One region of the Mycolicibacterium sp. XJ662 genome, then DNA from elsewhere that is predicted to be linked to it. Evidence: riboswitches for the same ligand, from Rfam matches in the RefSeq annotation. Region 1 holds a riboswitch; the other holds the start of a gene.
The links. A riboswitch is a leader RNA that binds a small molecule or an ion and turns the genes downstream of it on or off. The one in region 1 is predicted to bind S-adenosylmethionine.

Region 1 (7,199 bases):
CCAGATCACCCACCTCGACGGCGTCGGGCACATCCCGATGTTCGAGTCGCCCCAACGGGTCGCCGACGTGATCGTCGGGTTCGTCGACCGTCACGTCACGCGGCCGCCGCGCGAGGCGCTCGGCAACTAGCTTTTCGTGACCGGGGCCTCGGTCGCGGCCTCGAGCACCGAGTTCAGCGTCTTGCTCGGCCGCATCACCGCGGTGGTCTTCTCCGCGTCCGGGTAGTAGTAGCCGCCGATGTCGACCGACTTGCCCTGCACCTCAACAAGTTCGGTGATGATGCTGTCTTCGTTCTTGGCCAGCTCGTCGGCCAGCGCGGAGAACCGTTCGGCCAGCTCCTTGTCCTCGTTCTGCGCGGCCAACTCCTGCGCCCAGTACAGCGCGAGGTAGAACTGGCTGCCGCGGTTGTCGAGTTCACCGGTCTTGCGCGACGGGCTCTTGTTGTTGTCCAGGAGCTTTCCGATGGCGGAATCCAGTGTCCTGCCCAGCAGTTCGGCGGTCTTGTTGCCGGTTTTGCGGCCGATGTCCTCGAAGCACGCGCCGAGCGCGAGGTATTCGCCCAGCGAATCCCACCGCAGGTGGTTCTCCTCGACCAACTGGTGCACGTGTTTGGGCGCCGAGCCACCCGCCCCGGTTTCGTACATGCCGCCGCCGGCCATCAGCGGCACGATCGACAGCATCTTGGCGCTGGTGCCCAGCTCCAAAATCGGGAACAGGTCGGTGAGGTAGTCGCGCAGGATGTTTCCGGTCGCGGCGATGGTGTCTTGGCCGCGGATCAACCGCTCGAGCGTGTAGCGCATCGCCCATACCTGCGGCATGACCTGGATATGCAGGTCCTCGGTGTCGTGGTCCTTCAGGTAGGCCTTCACCTTCTTGCGCAGCTCGACCTCGTGCGGACGTTCGGTGTCCAGCCAGAACAGCACCGTCATCCCGGAGGCGCGCCCGCGGGTCACGGCCAGCTTCACCCAGTCGCGGATCGCGGCATCTTTGACCACGGGCATGCGCCAGATGTCGCCGGTTTCGACGTTCTGGGTCAGCAGCACCTCGCCGGTGTCGATGTCGACGATGTCGGCGACGCCGTCCTCGGGGATCTCGAACGTCTTGTCGTGGCTGCCGTACTCCTCGGCCTTCTGCGCCATCAGCCCGACGTTGGGAACGGTGCCCATCGTCGTCGGGTCGAACTGGCCGTGGGTCTTACAGAAGTTGATCATCTCCTGGTAGATCCGGGAGAACGTGGACTCGGGGTTCACCGCCTTGGTGTCCTTGGTCCGGCCGTCGGCGCCGTACATCTTGCCGCCGAGCCGGATCATCGCCGGCATCGACGCGTCGACGATGACGTCGGACGGTGAGTGGAAGTTGGTGATCCCGCGGGCCGAGTCGACCATGGCCAGTTCCGGCCGGGTCTCGTGGCAGCGGTGGATGTCCTCGATGATCTCCTCGCGCTGCGAGGCGGGCAGCGATTCGATCTTGGCGTAGAGATCCGACATCCCGTTGTTGACGTTGACGCCGAGTTCGTCGAACAGCTTCTGGTGCTTGGCGAACGCGTCCTTGTAGAACACCTTCACCGCGTGCCCGAAGACGATGGGGTGGCTGACCTTCATCATCGTCGCCTTGACGTGCAGGGAGAACATCACGCCGGTCTCGTAGGCGTCCTGGATTTGTTCCTCGTAGAACTCGATGAGCGCCTTTTTGCTCATGAACATGCTGTCGATGATGTCGCCCTCGTCCAGCGCCACCTCGGGCTTGAGCACCATCGTTTCGCCGCCCTTGGTGTTGAGCACCATCTTGACCTTTCGCGGCCGGTCCAGTGTCATCGACTTCTCGCCTGCGTAGAAGTCGCCCTTGCGCATGGTCGCGACGTGGGTGCGCGAGGCCTGCGACCACTCCCCCATGCTGTGCGGGTTCTTGCGCGCGAACTCCTTGACCGCCTTGGGCGCACGCCGGTCCGAGTTTCCTTCCCGCAGAACAGGGTTCACGGCGCTGCCCAGAATCTTGGTATAGCGGTCCCTGACCGCCTTCTCTTCGTCGGTCTTGGGGTCGCCGGGGTAGTCCGGTACCGCGTAACCCTTGGCCTGCAGTTCCTTGATCGCGGCCAGCAACTGCGGCACCGAGGCGCTGATGTTGGGCAGCTTGATGATGTTGGTGTCCGGGTCCTGGGTGAGCCGGCCGAGCTCGCCGAGGTTGTCGGGCACCCGCTGGTCTTCGCTGAGGTAGTCGCCGAACTCGGCCAGGATGCGGGCCGCCACCGAGATGTCACTCGTCTTGATCTCGATGCCGGCGGGCTCGGCAAAGGTGCGGATTATCGGCAGGAACGCGTAGGTCGCAAGCAGCGGCGCCTCGTCGGTCAGCGTGTAGATGATGGTTGGCTGCTGGGCACTCATGATCTCTCTTCCGGGCGTCACTATTCGGTATCGGCAGATGAAACGTCGCACGACCAGTATCTCGTTGACGTCGACGCTACGCGTGCCCACCTCCGCCGCGACGACTACCTGCTGGCACTTCTTCGCCGCAATGGGATAAACTTCAGCTTGGTCATGAGCGCCAGCGTCAAGCCCCGGCTTGCTGGCCGGCAACCCTCCAACCGCGGTGGGGTGCCCCGGGTGATGACCAGGTTGAGTACCCACTGGCGAGTGGTACCGGCAAGCGCGGGTCCGTTGTGACGGGCCCCCAGAGAGACAGGTGGAGGTCCGGCGTGCGTGAGTGTCGCTGAACTTCGACCCCGGCCACATCACAACAGGAGAATCCCTTGAGCACCGACAATCCGTTGGACGATCCCACCGCCCGGTGGGCGTTTGAGACCAAACAGGTTCACGCCGGCCAGACGCCAGACCCGGGAACCAACGCGCGGGCGCTGCCGATCTACCAGACCACCAGCTACACGTTCGACAGCACCGACCACGCCGCCGCGCTGTTCGGGCTGGCCGAGCCCGGCAACATCTACACCCGGATCATGAACCCGACGACCGACGTCGTCGAACAGCGCATCGCGGCGCTGGAAGGTGGCGTCGCGGCCCTGTTCCTGGCCTCCGGACAGGCCGCGTCGACGTTCTCGCTTCTCAACATCGCCGACGCCGGTGACCACATCGTGTCCAGCCCACGGCTCTACGGGGGCACCTACAACCTGTTCCACTACTCGCTGCCCAAGCTGGGCATCGAGGTCAGCTTCGTCGAGGACCCCGACGACCTCGACTCGTGGCGCGCCGCGGCGCGGCCGAACACCAAGGCGTTTTTCGCCGAGTCGATCTCCAACCCCCAAATAGATGTGCTCGACATCCCCGGGGTGGCTGCGGTGGCACATGACCACGGGGTGCCGCTGATCGTCGACAACACCATCGCCACCCCGTATTTGCTTCAGCCGATCAGCCACGGCGCCGACATCGTCGTGCACTCGGCCACCAAGTACCTCGGCGGGCACGGCACGGCGATCGCGGGCGTCATCGTCGACGGCGGCACCTTCGACTGGACCAACGGCAACTTCCCCGGGTTCACCACACCCGATCCCAGCTACCACGGCGTCGTGTACGCCGACCTCGGCGCGCCCGCGTTCGCGCTCAAGGCCCGGGTGCAGTTGCTGCGCGACCTCGGTTCGGCGGCTTCCCCATTCAACGCGTTTCTCATCGCCCAGGGCCTGGAGACGCTGAGCCTGCGCGTCGAACGGCACGTCGCCAACGCCCAGCGCGTGGCCGAATACCTGGCCGGACACGACGATGTGCTGTCGGTGAACTACGCCGGGCTGCCCAGCTCGCCGTGGCACGAGCTGGCAAACAAGCTGGCCCCCAAGGGAACCGGCGCGGTGCTGGCGTTCGAGCTGGCCGGCGGCGTGGATGCCGGAAAGGCGTTCGTCAACGCGCTGACCCTGCACAGCCACGTCGCCAACATCGGCGACGTGCGGTCGCTGGTGATCCACCCGGCGTCGACCACCCACGCGCAGCTGTCGCCCGAGGAGCAATTGGCCACCGGTGTCACCCCGGGACTGGTGCGCCTTGCGGTCGGCATCGAGGGCATCGACGACATCCTCGCCGACCTCGAGCAGGGTTTCGCCGCGGCCAAACCGTTTTCGACCGCCGGGCCCACGGACCCCAAGACGACGGCGGCGTTCTGATGACGATCACTGACGTGGCAACCCTGACCCTGCCCGCCGAAGGGGAAATCGGCGTCGTCGACATCGGACCGCTGACGCTGGAGTGCGGCGTCGTCCTCGACGACGTGCAGATCGCCGTGCAACGTTGGGGTGAGCTGTCGCCCGAGCGCGACAACGTGGTGATGGTGCTGCACGCGCTGACCGGCGATTCGCACATCACCGGCCCCGCCGGACCCGACCACCCGACCGCCGGCTGGTGGGACGGGATCGCCGGCCCGGGCGCCGCGATCGACACCGACCGGTGGTGCGCGGTGGCTACCAACGTGCTGGGCGGGTGCCGCGGTTCGACGGGCCCCAGCTCGCAACATCCCGACGGAAAGCCATGGGGCTCACGGTTTCCCCACGTGACCGTGCGCGATCAGGTCGAGGCCGACATCGCCGCGCTCAAGGCGCTGGGCATCACCGAGGTCGCCGCGGTGATCGGCGGTTCGTTGGGCGGGGCGCGCGCGCTGGAATGGATGGTCGGGCACCCCGACAAGGTCCGCTCGGCGCTGCTGCTCGCGGTCGGCGCACGCGCCACCGCCGATCAGATCGGCACCCAGAGCACGCAGGTGGCCGCCATCAAGGCCGATCCGAACTGGCACGGCGGCGACTACTACGGCACCGGCACCTCACCCGACGTCGGCATGAGCCTCGCCCGGCGCATCGCGCACCTGACGTATCGGGGTGAGCTCGAACTCGACAACCGCTTCGCCAACGATGCGCAGGGCAGCGAGGATCCGCGCGCCGGCGGCCGCTACGCGGTGCAGAGTTACCTCGAGTATCAGGGCGACAAACTGGTCGCGCGCTTTGACGCGGGCACCTACGTGGCGCTGACCGAATCGCTGTCCAGCCACGACGTCGGCCGCGGCCGCGGCGGGGTCGAGGCGGCGCTGCGCGGCTGTGCGGTGCCGGCCGTGGTCGGCGGGATCACGTCGGACCGGCTTTATCCGCTGCGGCTGCAGGAGGAACTGGCTGCGCTGTTGGCCAACTGCGCCGGGCTGCAGGTCATCGACTCTATCTACGGCCACGACGGCTTCCTGGTGGAGATGGACGCGGTGGGCAAGCTGATCCGCCAGACACTGGAGCTGGCCTCCAAATGACCACGAAATGACGGTGCGGTGACCCGCTCGGATCAGCAGCGTTCGCTGTCGTTCGGTGCGGAAGCTGCGGCATACTCGCGCGGCAGGCCGTCGTATCCGCCGGAGGCCATCGACTGGCTGCTGCCCCGCGATGCGCGCGACGTGCTGGACCTGGGCGCTGGTACGGGCAAGCTGACCACCCGGCTGGTGGAACGCGGCCTGACCGTGGTGGCCGTCGACCCCATCCCGGAGATGCTCGAGCTGCTGAGCAATTCGCTGCCCGACACACCGGCGCTGCTGGGCACGGCGGAGGAGATTCCGCTGCCCGACGACAGCGTCGACGCGGTGCTCGTCGCGCAGGCGTGGCATTGGTTCGACCCGCAGCGCGCGGTCGCGGAGGTGGCCCGGGTGCTGCGCCCGGGCGGCCGGCTCGGGCTGGTTTGGAACACCCGCGACGAGCGGATGGGCTGGGTCAAGGAGCTCGGCGACATCATCGGCCACGAGGACGATCCGTTCACGAACCTGGTGACGCTGCCCGAACCGTTCACCGACGTGCAACGCCATCAGGTCGAGTGGACCAATTACCTGACGCCGCAGGCGCTCATCGATCTGGTCGCCTCGCGCAGCTACTGCATCACCTCACCGGAGAAGGTGCGGGTCAAGACGCTGGACAGGGTGCGCGAATTGCTGGCCACCCATCCCGCGCTGGCCAACGCGAGCGGCCTGGCGCTGCCGTACGTCACCGTCTGCATCCGCGCCGACCTGGGTTCCTAGTCACAACTCAGCTGGTGCCCAGCGGATCGATGGTCCAGGCGATGTAGAGCATCGCCGCGCTGACCATCGCGGTCGTGACGAAGTCGATCGGCTTGCTGCGCACGGCCAACAGCCCGGCGCGCTCGTCGGGAAGAAGCAACCGCAGCACCGCGGCGGCGCCCACCCCGATCGCGATGACCAGTGCGCCGCGTCGCCAGTACCCCGTCACCACGAGCCCGAACGCCGCGACGAACACCAGGCCCACCAACCAGATCGGCCACTGCCCGGCGAACACCTTGCGGGCGAACTCCTTGAGGGTCACGTCCCGGCAAGGGCTTCCGCGCGTTCCACGACGTTCGTCAACAGGAACGCGCGGGTGAGCGGGCCGACGCCGCCGGGGTTGGGCGAGACGTGCCCGGCGACCTCCCACACGTCAGGCGCCACGTCGCCGACTAGCTTGCCGTTGTCGTCGCGGCTGACACCCACGTCGACGACGGCGGCGCCGGCGCGCACCATCTCGCCCGTCACCATGTGCGGCACCCCGGCGGCCGCGACGATGATGTCGGCTTGCCGGGTCAGCGCGGGCAGGTCACGGGTTCCGGTGTGGCACAACGTGACCGTGGCGTTCTCCGAGCGTCGCGTCAACAGCAGTCCCAGCGGCCGCCCCACCGTGACACCGCGCCCGATCACCACCACATGCGCACCGGCGATCGCCACCTCGTAGCGCCGCAGCAGGTGCACGATGCCGCGCGGGGTGCACGGCAGCGGCGCGGGCTCGTTGAGCACCAGCCGACCCAGGTTCGTCGGGTGCAGACCGTCGGCGTCCTTGCCCGGATCCACCCGCTCCAGCGCGGCGTTCTCGTTGAGCTGCTTGGGCAGCGGCAGCTGCACGATGTAGCCGGTGCAGTCCGGGTTGGCGTTGAGCTCGTCGATGGTCGCGTCGAGCGTGGCCTGGCTGGTGTCGGCAGGCAGGTCGCGACGGATCGAGTTGATGCCGACCTTCGCGCAGTCGGAGTGCTTGCCCCGCACGTAGGCGTGCGAACCGGGGTCGTCCCCCACCAACACCGTGCCGAGCCCGGGCGTGCGCCCGGCCGCGGTCAGGGCCGCCACCCGTTCGGAGAGGTCGACGAAGATCTCGTCGCGCGTGGCCTTACCGTCAAGCGTTATCGCACCCACGGGGTCATTGTGGCAGGCTTCCATCCATGGACACTCCCCGGAATGTGTTCACCCCCGCCAAGCTCGG
Region 2 (7,199 bases), on a different contig from region 1:
ACGCGGTGGTCTCGCTCTGCCGGGTGGCCGATAGCGATGTGCCCGACGGTATTCCGCACGTGGAGGTGCGGCTGATCGACCGCGTGGAGAGCGACGAGAATCCGCATCTGGACTTCGTCCTGCTGGACGCAGTGCGGACTGTCGAGCAGCTTCGGCGCGACGGCCACACGGTGCTGATCCATTGCGTGGCGGCCTACAGTCGCACGCCGACCGTCGGCGCGCTGTACGGGGCGCGGGTGCGCGGCGTCGACGCCGACGTCGCATTGCGTGACGTCAGAGCGGCACTGCCGAAATCGTATCCGAATGTGGCGTTCCGAAAGGCTTTGCAGCGCTTGGGGAACGCGGCGACGAATAAGAGCAGCACCACCACTCGCGACGACATCAGCGAGGACATGTGAGGAAGTCCCAAGTGCAGGGTTACGACATCATCGGTGACATCCACGGATGCGCGACGCAACTGGAAGCGCTGCTGCACAAGTTGGATTATCAGCGCGACGGCAACGACGGACCATACCGCCACCGCGACCGGGCGGCGATCTTCGTTGGCGATCTGATCGACCGCGGACCCGAGCAGCTTCAGGTCCTACAGATGGTGAAGGCCATGGTCGACGCTGGCAGCGCCCAGATGATTCTGGGCAACCACGAGTTCAACGCGCTGGCGTACGCGACCGAATGGCCGACGGGCTCAGGCAAATACCTACGCGCTCACGACGATCCGAGCAATCCGTGGTCAGCCAAGAACGAACAGCAGCACAAGGCGTTCCTCGACCAAGTGACCGGCGAGAATCTTGCGCACTACCTGGAATGGTTCTGGACGCAGCCGCTGTGGCTGGACCTCGGTGGATTGCGGGTGATCCATGCGTGCTGGCACGGAGAGTCGATCGCCGTCACCGCACGCGAACTCGGCGGCAGCCGCTTCAGCACCGTCGAGCAACTGGTGCGGGCATCCGATGAGAACGACCCCCTGTACACGGCGGTGGAGACCCTCTTGAAAGGCCCGGAGATCAGCCTGACCGATCACGGGCACGATCCCTACCTCGACAAGGACGGCCACTCCCGCGACAGCGCGCGGCTGCGGTGGTGGCACGACGGGGCGCCGACGCTGCATGGGCTGGCGGAGATGGGCGGAAAGTTCACCACCGCCGACGGTGTGGCGTACCCGCCGTTGCCGAACACACCGGTCGCCGCTGCGTATCAATCGCACCTCTACACCGAACAGGTACCGGTGGTCTACGGCCACTACTGGCGTCGCGGCGCGCCGGCGCCGGGGCACGACTGGACCGAGTTCACCGCATGCGTCGACTTCAGCGCGGTCAACGGTGGCGCGCTGACGGCGTATCGATGGTCCGGTGAGAGCCGAATCCGTCCGGACCACTACGTGTCGTAGGCAATCGACCGACCCCGGCCGATGTCGCGCTGACCGTCTGGCAAGAAGAATGGCCGCCCGGAGACGCCGCTTTACGAGACGCGTACACGCGCCTGCTCGGTGGAACATGGTAGCGGGCGTCGAGTTGAGCGACACCCGATCCGTGTTTAAGGGTCCCGCGCAGAGGAAGACACGACGACGGCGGAATTTCGGTTCAGTGACAACAGGTATCGCCGACATGTCGATCTGCTGGACAACGAGTTTAATCGACAACGACTTCCGGGAGCGTGGGAGTTCGCTGATCGTCTGGCGCAGACGGTGATACGCGAGAAGCGAAACGTTGCTCTGGGAGTCCCTTAATACTCCATCGATTCGCGGACATCCCTCCCGGCCTTGGCCGCGAATGCACGATGCTGCGGCACCCGTGGCTTGAGGAGGCCTACCGCAACGGGTGCGTCGAGCTGGACGCTGTTTGTCCGAGATTGGGTGATCGGTCATATCGTCATCCTCAGACTGTGACGGCATGCTTTGTCAGTCCCTGCCAGCTGATCGGGGCGGAGTCGATGGTCATCACCTTGTATGGAAATCGGCACCGCGCGGCGACTGGTCGGAACTCACTCCTCGGTTTCCTTCAGCGATTTGCCTCCGACCAAGTAGCCCGATTTCGGTGTCGCACTGAAGGGATCAACCCAACTTCGGAGGCGCGCCAACTCACCTGCAGCTGCTATCGCGGCGATCGAACCGTTCTTGATCTCGGCGAAGGCGCGGTCACCGACCTCCTGCGCCGCCGCTTCGATGGCGTCACCCTCGACGTCGATGTCGGCAGACATCCTCGCCTGCAGAACTGCTTCTCTCGCGGAGTCGCCCTTACCGCTCAAGAAGCCGCCCTTGGCGAGCACCGCCACCGCACTGGCCGGGCCGCTGCCACTGAGCCGTAGTTCGCGCGGATCCTTAAAGCCAGGCGACGGGAGGTTACGAAGGATATCCACCGTGTATGCGGCAACGTCGTTCGGTTCTTCGCGCGGGACTTGGACGGCCGCACCGTCTTCCTCACTCCACGCGTGCGTACCGATACTCAACCAGAGCCGACCGGCGGCATCACACCGGAACTCCATGAGTGGCGGTGTCACCGAGGACTTCCGTGAAATGGTGAAAACATCTCGGGGATGCAGCATCCCGGCCAGGTACGCCGCGACGAAGGTCTGAAAGGATCGCCACTGGTTGTCTGAGGTGTAGTTGCTCATGAGGTTCTCCGGCTACGGTGGCCCGCCACATTCAGGCACGACCAAGCACGCTGTGCTGTAGTCAATTCCATGGGAGACTCCTGCTCATCAAGGGCCTCGGTGGGAGAGGCGCTCTTACCGGGCACCGGTCGGTGTCGGCCGCTTCGTCATCCGAGCCACCCACGAGCGTGGGGTTGGCGCACCGTCCAGTCGGAGCTTGGCGACGGTATCTCATGAAGCTGTTGTCAAAGTAGCACGGCTGACTGACAATCGGGCGCGAAGCCGCAGAAACGTACTGCGGACCGACGCCGGTCACGGGATCAGCTCCGCAACGACGCCACACAACCGCTCAACTTCCATGGCCGCTGGTCGCATCTTGAACGCGTGCAGGTGACACGCATTGCTGAGCCGGTTCCACGCGAACGCGGCACGGTCGGCGACCGCCGCTGTGTCGAACGCCCGAAGGATCAGCAGCTTGCTGCGGGTCGTGTGGCCGCCGGTACCTGCTGCAGCAGCGCCGCGCACCGCTGGTCGATGATCCACTCGAGTGCTCGACGGACCAGAACGCCTGCCAGTTGGAAATCGTGTACCAGCCACCGAATCAGCGACGGTATCAACCACGTCGGGAAGCGCCGGCGCCCAACATGAACAAGCGAGTTGCCTTCTTCCCCCCGTTCACCTGGCCGCCGAAAGCGGCGGCCGATCAGTGGGGTGGGCATCAGGGTGCCGATGCAGGGCGTCAACAACGGCCAGGAACATCTCGTCGTCTACGGCGTATTCGGGTGCCTCATGGTGCGCCGCGGCACGAGCTCGCCAGAATGCGAGACCGCGCAAGAGGTCCACTCCGGCCCACTCTGGGACTCTGCCGGAAGTCTGGATCTCCTCTATAAGCGGGCTGAGTACCTTAGTGAGCTCACTCGGCCCTGCACCTAGTCGCTTGTAACCGTTGTAACTTTGTACCCAATTGATCAGTGTCGCAGTGTCAAAAGTCCGATTACGAAGCGCTTCGCAGAAGTCGCTAGTATCGACCTCTCGCATGACGCCTCCTTCTGGTCGATTGCTGAACTACCAAATATAGGGTCTCTTTTGACTCCAGGTTCGATCAAAAAATTCTGCGTGTTTCCCGACGTGGTCGCCGCGGCTATCGGCGCGGTCATGGCGAGATGGGAAATGCGCTGTTTCGATCGGCTTTTGCAGATAGGGCGAGGTGAGCGACATGTGGGTGGACATCCATGCGGTCGTGGTCAGCTTGGCGCGCGGTCAGCGCCCAGACGTAACCGGTTGGGCCGCCTCGACGAAGGCGTTGAGAGTCGACACCAGTCGCATGTCCTCGACGGTACGGGCGCGGGTTTCCAGCAGCGCGTCGGCGCACACTAAATAGGCGAGGCAGCGGGCCCGACTCACGGCGACGTTGAGCCGGTTGCGCGAGAACAGAAACTCCACTCCTCTGGTGATGTCCTCGCCGCTGGAGGTGGCCATGCTAAAGAATACGACCGCGGCTTCACGGCCTTGAAACTTGTCGACGGTCCCGACTGGAACCTCAGCCAGCACCGGATCGCGGGCTAGCCGGTCCTGAATCACGTTGACCTGCAGGTTATATGGCGCGACCACCATGACATCTCGTGGTTGCAGCGAAGCGGTTTCGCCGTGCTGGTTGGTCCACGGGGTGCCGATCAACCGCGCCAGTTCAGCGGCGATCGCGTCAGCCTCCTCAGTCGACCAGGTGCGGTTGCCTCCATGGTCGACGCGTAGCCAGCGCAGTCCGGTGCCCTCGACAGTCGTTTGCCGCGCGCAGTCTCCGAAGCTGCGCAGGCGGCCGTCATAGATCTGCGTGGAGATGAACGTGCAGACGTCGGGGTGCATCCGCCGCGTCTCGTGCAGAAATACGCCGCGGTCCGGCGGAAGCAGCGGGTCATCACCCACGATGTGGTCCAGGACGCTGCGACCGGCGATTCCCGGATGGTTGGCCTGGGCGACCTGCGGCAGCTGCAGCGGATCACCAAGCAGCACCAGGTTGCGCGCCGCGCCTGAGGCGGCCAACGCGTCGGCGAGGGCCAGTTGACCGGCTTCGTCGATGACCAGCACATCGACTGGAGAGTCGCGCACCAGGGGGTTGGAGAAAAGCCAGGTGGTGCCGGCGATCACGTTGTAGTCGTCGCGGGCGCATTTGGCGTTATCGCCGTAGGTGATGTCTGAAAGTCGTTGTACGGAGCTTGCTCCGGGATTGCACACCGCCTGCAACAGGTCGAGTTCGTCGGTTTCGCGGAATGCCTCCACGACGGCCTCCAGCAGGTTGCCGATCGCGTGGTGGCTGACCGCGGTGATGCCCACCCGCTTACCGACGCGCACCAACGCTCGGATCAGGCGGGCGCCGCGGTAGGTCTTCCCGGTGCCCGGCGGGCCCTGCACAGCCACGAAGCTGTGGTCAAGTCGGGTGACCCAGTCGGTCATGTCATCGAGATCATCGACGAACTCGTTGCAGGGTCGGTCGGTAAAGCCCGGCAGATCACGCCGCAACAGGGCCAGCGTCACCGGGTTGGGGTTGCGTTCTGCGAGAAGGTCTTCTGCAAAGGCTTGCAGCGCTTGGAACTTCACCGTGGCATCCACCCAGTCATGAAGCACCACCACCCGCGGCTCGCAGCCGGCTTCTTGCAGCGCCTTTTTCCAGACCAGGTCGAGGGTACGGGTGTTGCGGTCCACGTTAGCGATATCGGTATACAGCCGTTCGCCAGTCGCAGTGGCAATAATGACTTGTCCGCCGCTGCGTGGAAAGCGGTCGATGTCCTGTCTCGGGAAGCTGAACCTCATCGCCGGCGTAATCGGCCGTCCCCTCTTCCCGATGCGCTCTACCAAATTCTGAGGTCGCAGGTCCGTGATGACCTCCGGGTCGTCGTACAGGTCGACCGGGTCGGCCACCAGTTTGACCTTCTTGGGCGCGAGGTAGGCGAACCATTCGTTGCGCCAGTAGCACAGCAGATCTCCGAGGTGGTGCTCATCGCTGCCGGCGGGGTACTCGTGCAGCCGCGCGACCGTTTCGTCGAGCTCAGGCAGATTGGGATCAGGCTCGAGCACGGCGGACCGCCAGGGCAGATCCGGCGGACGGTGCTCAACGAGCCAGTCCCGCAACGCCAGAGTGGCGCGGACGTCGTCCTCGTTGTATGCAGCGATCGCGTCGAGGAGTGCCGGCTCACCGTCGGCCGTGTACTGCTCGTACTGGACGACTGCTCCGGCACCCTGGTCGATGTCATGGCTGCGCTCGAAGTCGGTCAGGCGTTCCACGTGCTTCAACCCGTAAGACTCGGTGCCTACTTGGATACTGTTGCGCGCCACCAAAAGCAGGTCGACGAACGCGCCGGTGTCAATGAGTTCGGCCAGGGCGAGTTCGGCGACCCCGTGCTCTTCGGCCATCCGCTGCAGCGCCGACCGCTCGGTGTGGTTGTAGTGGTAGACGTGCATCGCCGGGAACTGTTCGCGCCGGTAAACGAGGTACTCGACGAGTTGTTTCACCGCGGCGGCTTCCTCAAGTGGGTCGTGTGCCCACCAACACCGGTACCGCCACTCGCCCGCATCGTCTCGTTCGATGAGACCGAACAGGAAGAACAGCCCTCTGTCGGCGCGCCAGAAAGGGTGGCCCTCAAAGTCAAGGAAAACATCGCCGGCGTCGGGTTCGGGCAGCATCTCAAATCCGTGCCCCCACGGCTCGAGTCCCGGTGCGATCAATTCGAACGGTGGCTTCTCCCTCGGCTGCTCCCGCGCAGTGAGCTGTAGTGCCGCCTGGCCCCGCAGCCGATTCACGCGGTCGGGATCCAGTCCGTGCACCTCACCATCGCATGCGGCTAGCGCGGTGAGCGTGGCGACGTCGGCCTCGACGAGGCCTTCCCGATCCGTCTTTCGAATGTTCGCCACGTAGATCAGCGAGTCGGTCTCGCGCCAATACATCTCGCAGGTCGGTTGAAATTCGCAAAACTCACAGTGACTGCACTGTTCTGCGACGGTGTCGGCTTGCGGTCCGTCCGCCAGAGCGACGGCAAGCTGGCCTTGCAGGCGGCGCCAGTAAGACCGGAAATCGCGGACCCGCAGCGTCTCCATCTCCCCGGAGCCCAACCAAATGTGCATGTGTTCAGGACGCCTGCCGGTCAGCGCCGCGATCGCGTCAGCGTAGAAGCACAGTTGCAACACATGACCAGGTTTGGCCTCGACCCGGGTCAGCTTCACATCGACAGGCTCATAGCTAGCCGCGCCGGTGTTCGGGTCGGTCACCCGGACCACAAAGTCGGCGATGCCCCGAATCCCATTGTGCAGAAACGGCATCTGATAAACGACGTCGTAGTCTCCATCGAGCGGATTGCCGACCTCTGACACCCAGTCGGCGAAAGTCTGTCCCTTGGCCGGCTCCGGCACGTTGAAAATGCGTTTTTCCTGCCGAATGTAATCAGCGAGGCAGTCGTGCTCGTGGGCGAGACCTTTCTTCAGCAGCAGGTCGGCAAACGATGAGAACCGTGGTTCCGGCCGGGGCAGGGTGCCGTCGTCCACCCGCGCGGACAGCGATAGGTAGTGCGGGCAGTCCAGCCAGGCCGTGACCTTCGACGGCGTCAGGAGACGCTCACCGG

Region 2: another riboswitch for S-adenosylmethionine. It lies ahead of ABQE93_RS24960 (hypothetical protein); the one in region 1 lies ahead of ABQE93_RS08730 (bifunctional o-acetylhomoserine/o-acetylserine sulfhydrylase).

Annotation. Positions count from the first base shown of each region.
Region 1 is NZ_JBEFTL010000002.1:296,659-303,857, forward strand. Features, by position in the region: gene ABQE93_RS08720 (epoxide hydrolase EphH) at 1-130, shown strand, start outside; gene ABQE93_RS08725 (NADP-dependent isocitrate dehydrogenase) at 127-2,382, opposite strand; SAM riboswitch class IV at 2,532-2,653, shown strand; gene ABQE93_RS08730 (bifunctional o-acetylhomoserine/o-acetylserine sulfhydrylase) at 2,748-4,103, shown strand; gene metX (homoserine O-acetyltransferase MetX) at 4,103-5,224, shown strand; gene ABQE93_RS08740 (class I SAM-dependent methyltransferase) at 5,243-5,977, shown strand; gene ABQE93_RS08745 (DUF3017 domain-containing protein) at 5,985-6,278, opposite strand; gene ABQE93_RS08750 (bifunctional methylenetetrahydrofolate dehydrogenase/methenyltetrahydrofolate cyclohydrolase) at 6,275-7,132, opposite strand; gene ABQE93_RS08755 (NADH:flavin oxidoreductase) at 7,159-7,199, shown strand, end outside.
Region 2 is NZ_JBEFTL010000013.1:128,628-135,826, reverse strand. Features, by position in the region: gene ABQE93_RS24970 (ADP-ribosylglycohydrolase family protein) at 1-398, shown strand, start outside; gene ABQE93_RS24965 (metallophosphoesterase) at 395-1,387, shown strand; gene ABQE93_RS24960 (hypothetical protein) at 1,981-2,610, opposite strand; SAM riboswitch class IV at 2,716-2,828, opposite strand; gene ABQE93_RS24955 (hypothetical protein) at 2,902-3,132, opposite strand; gene ABQE93_RS24950 (TM0106 family RecB-like putative nuclease) at 3,850-7,199, opposite strand, start outside.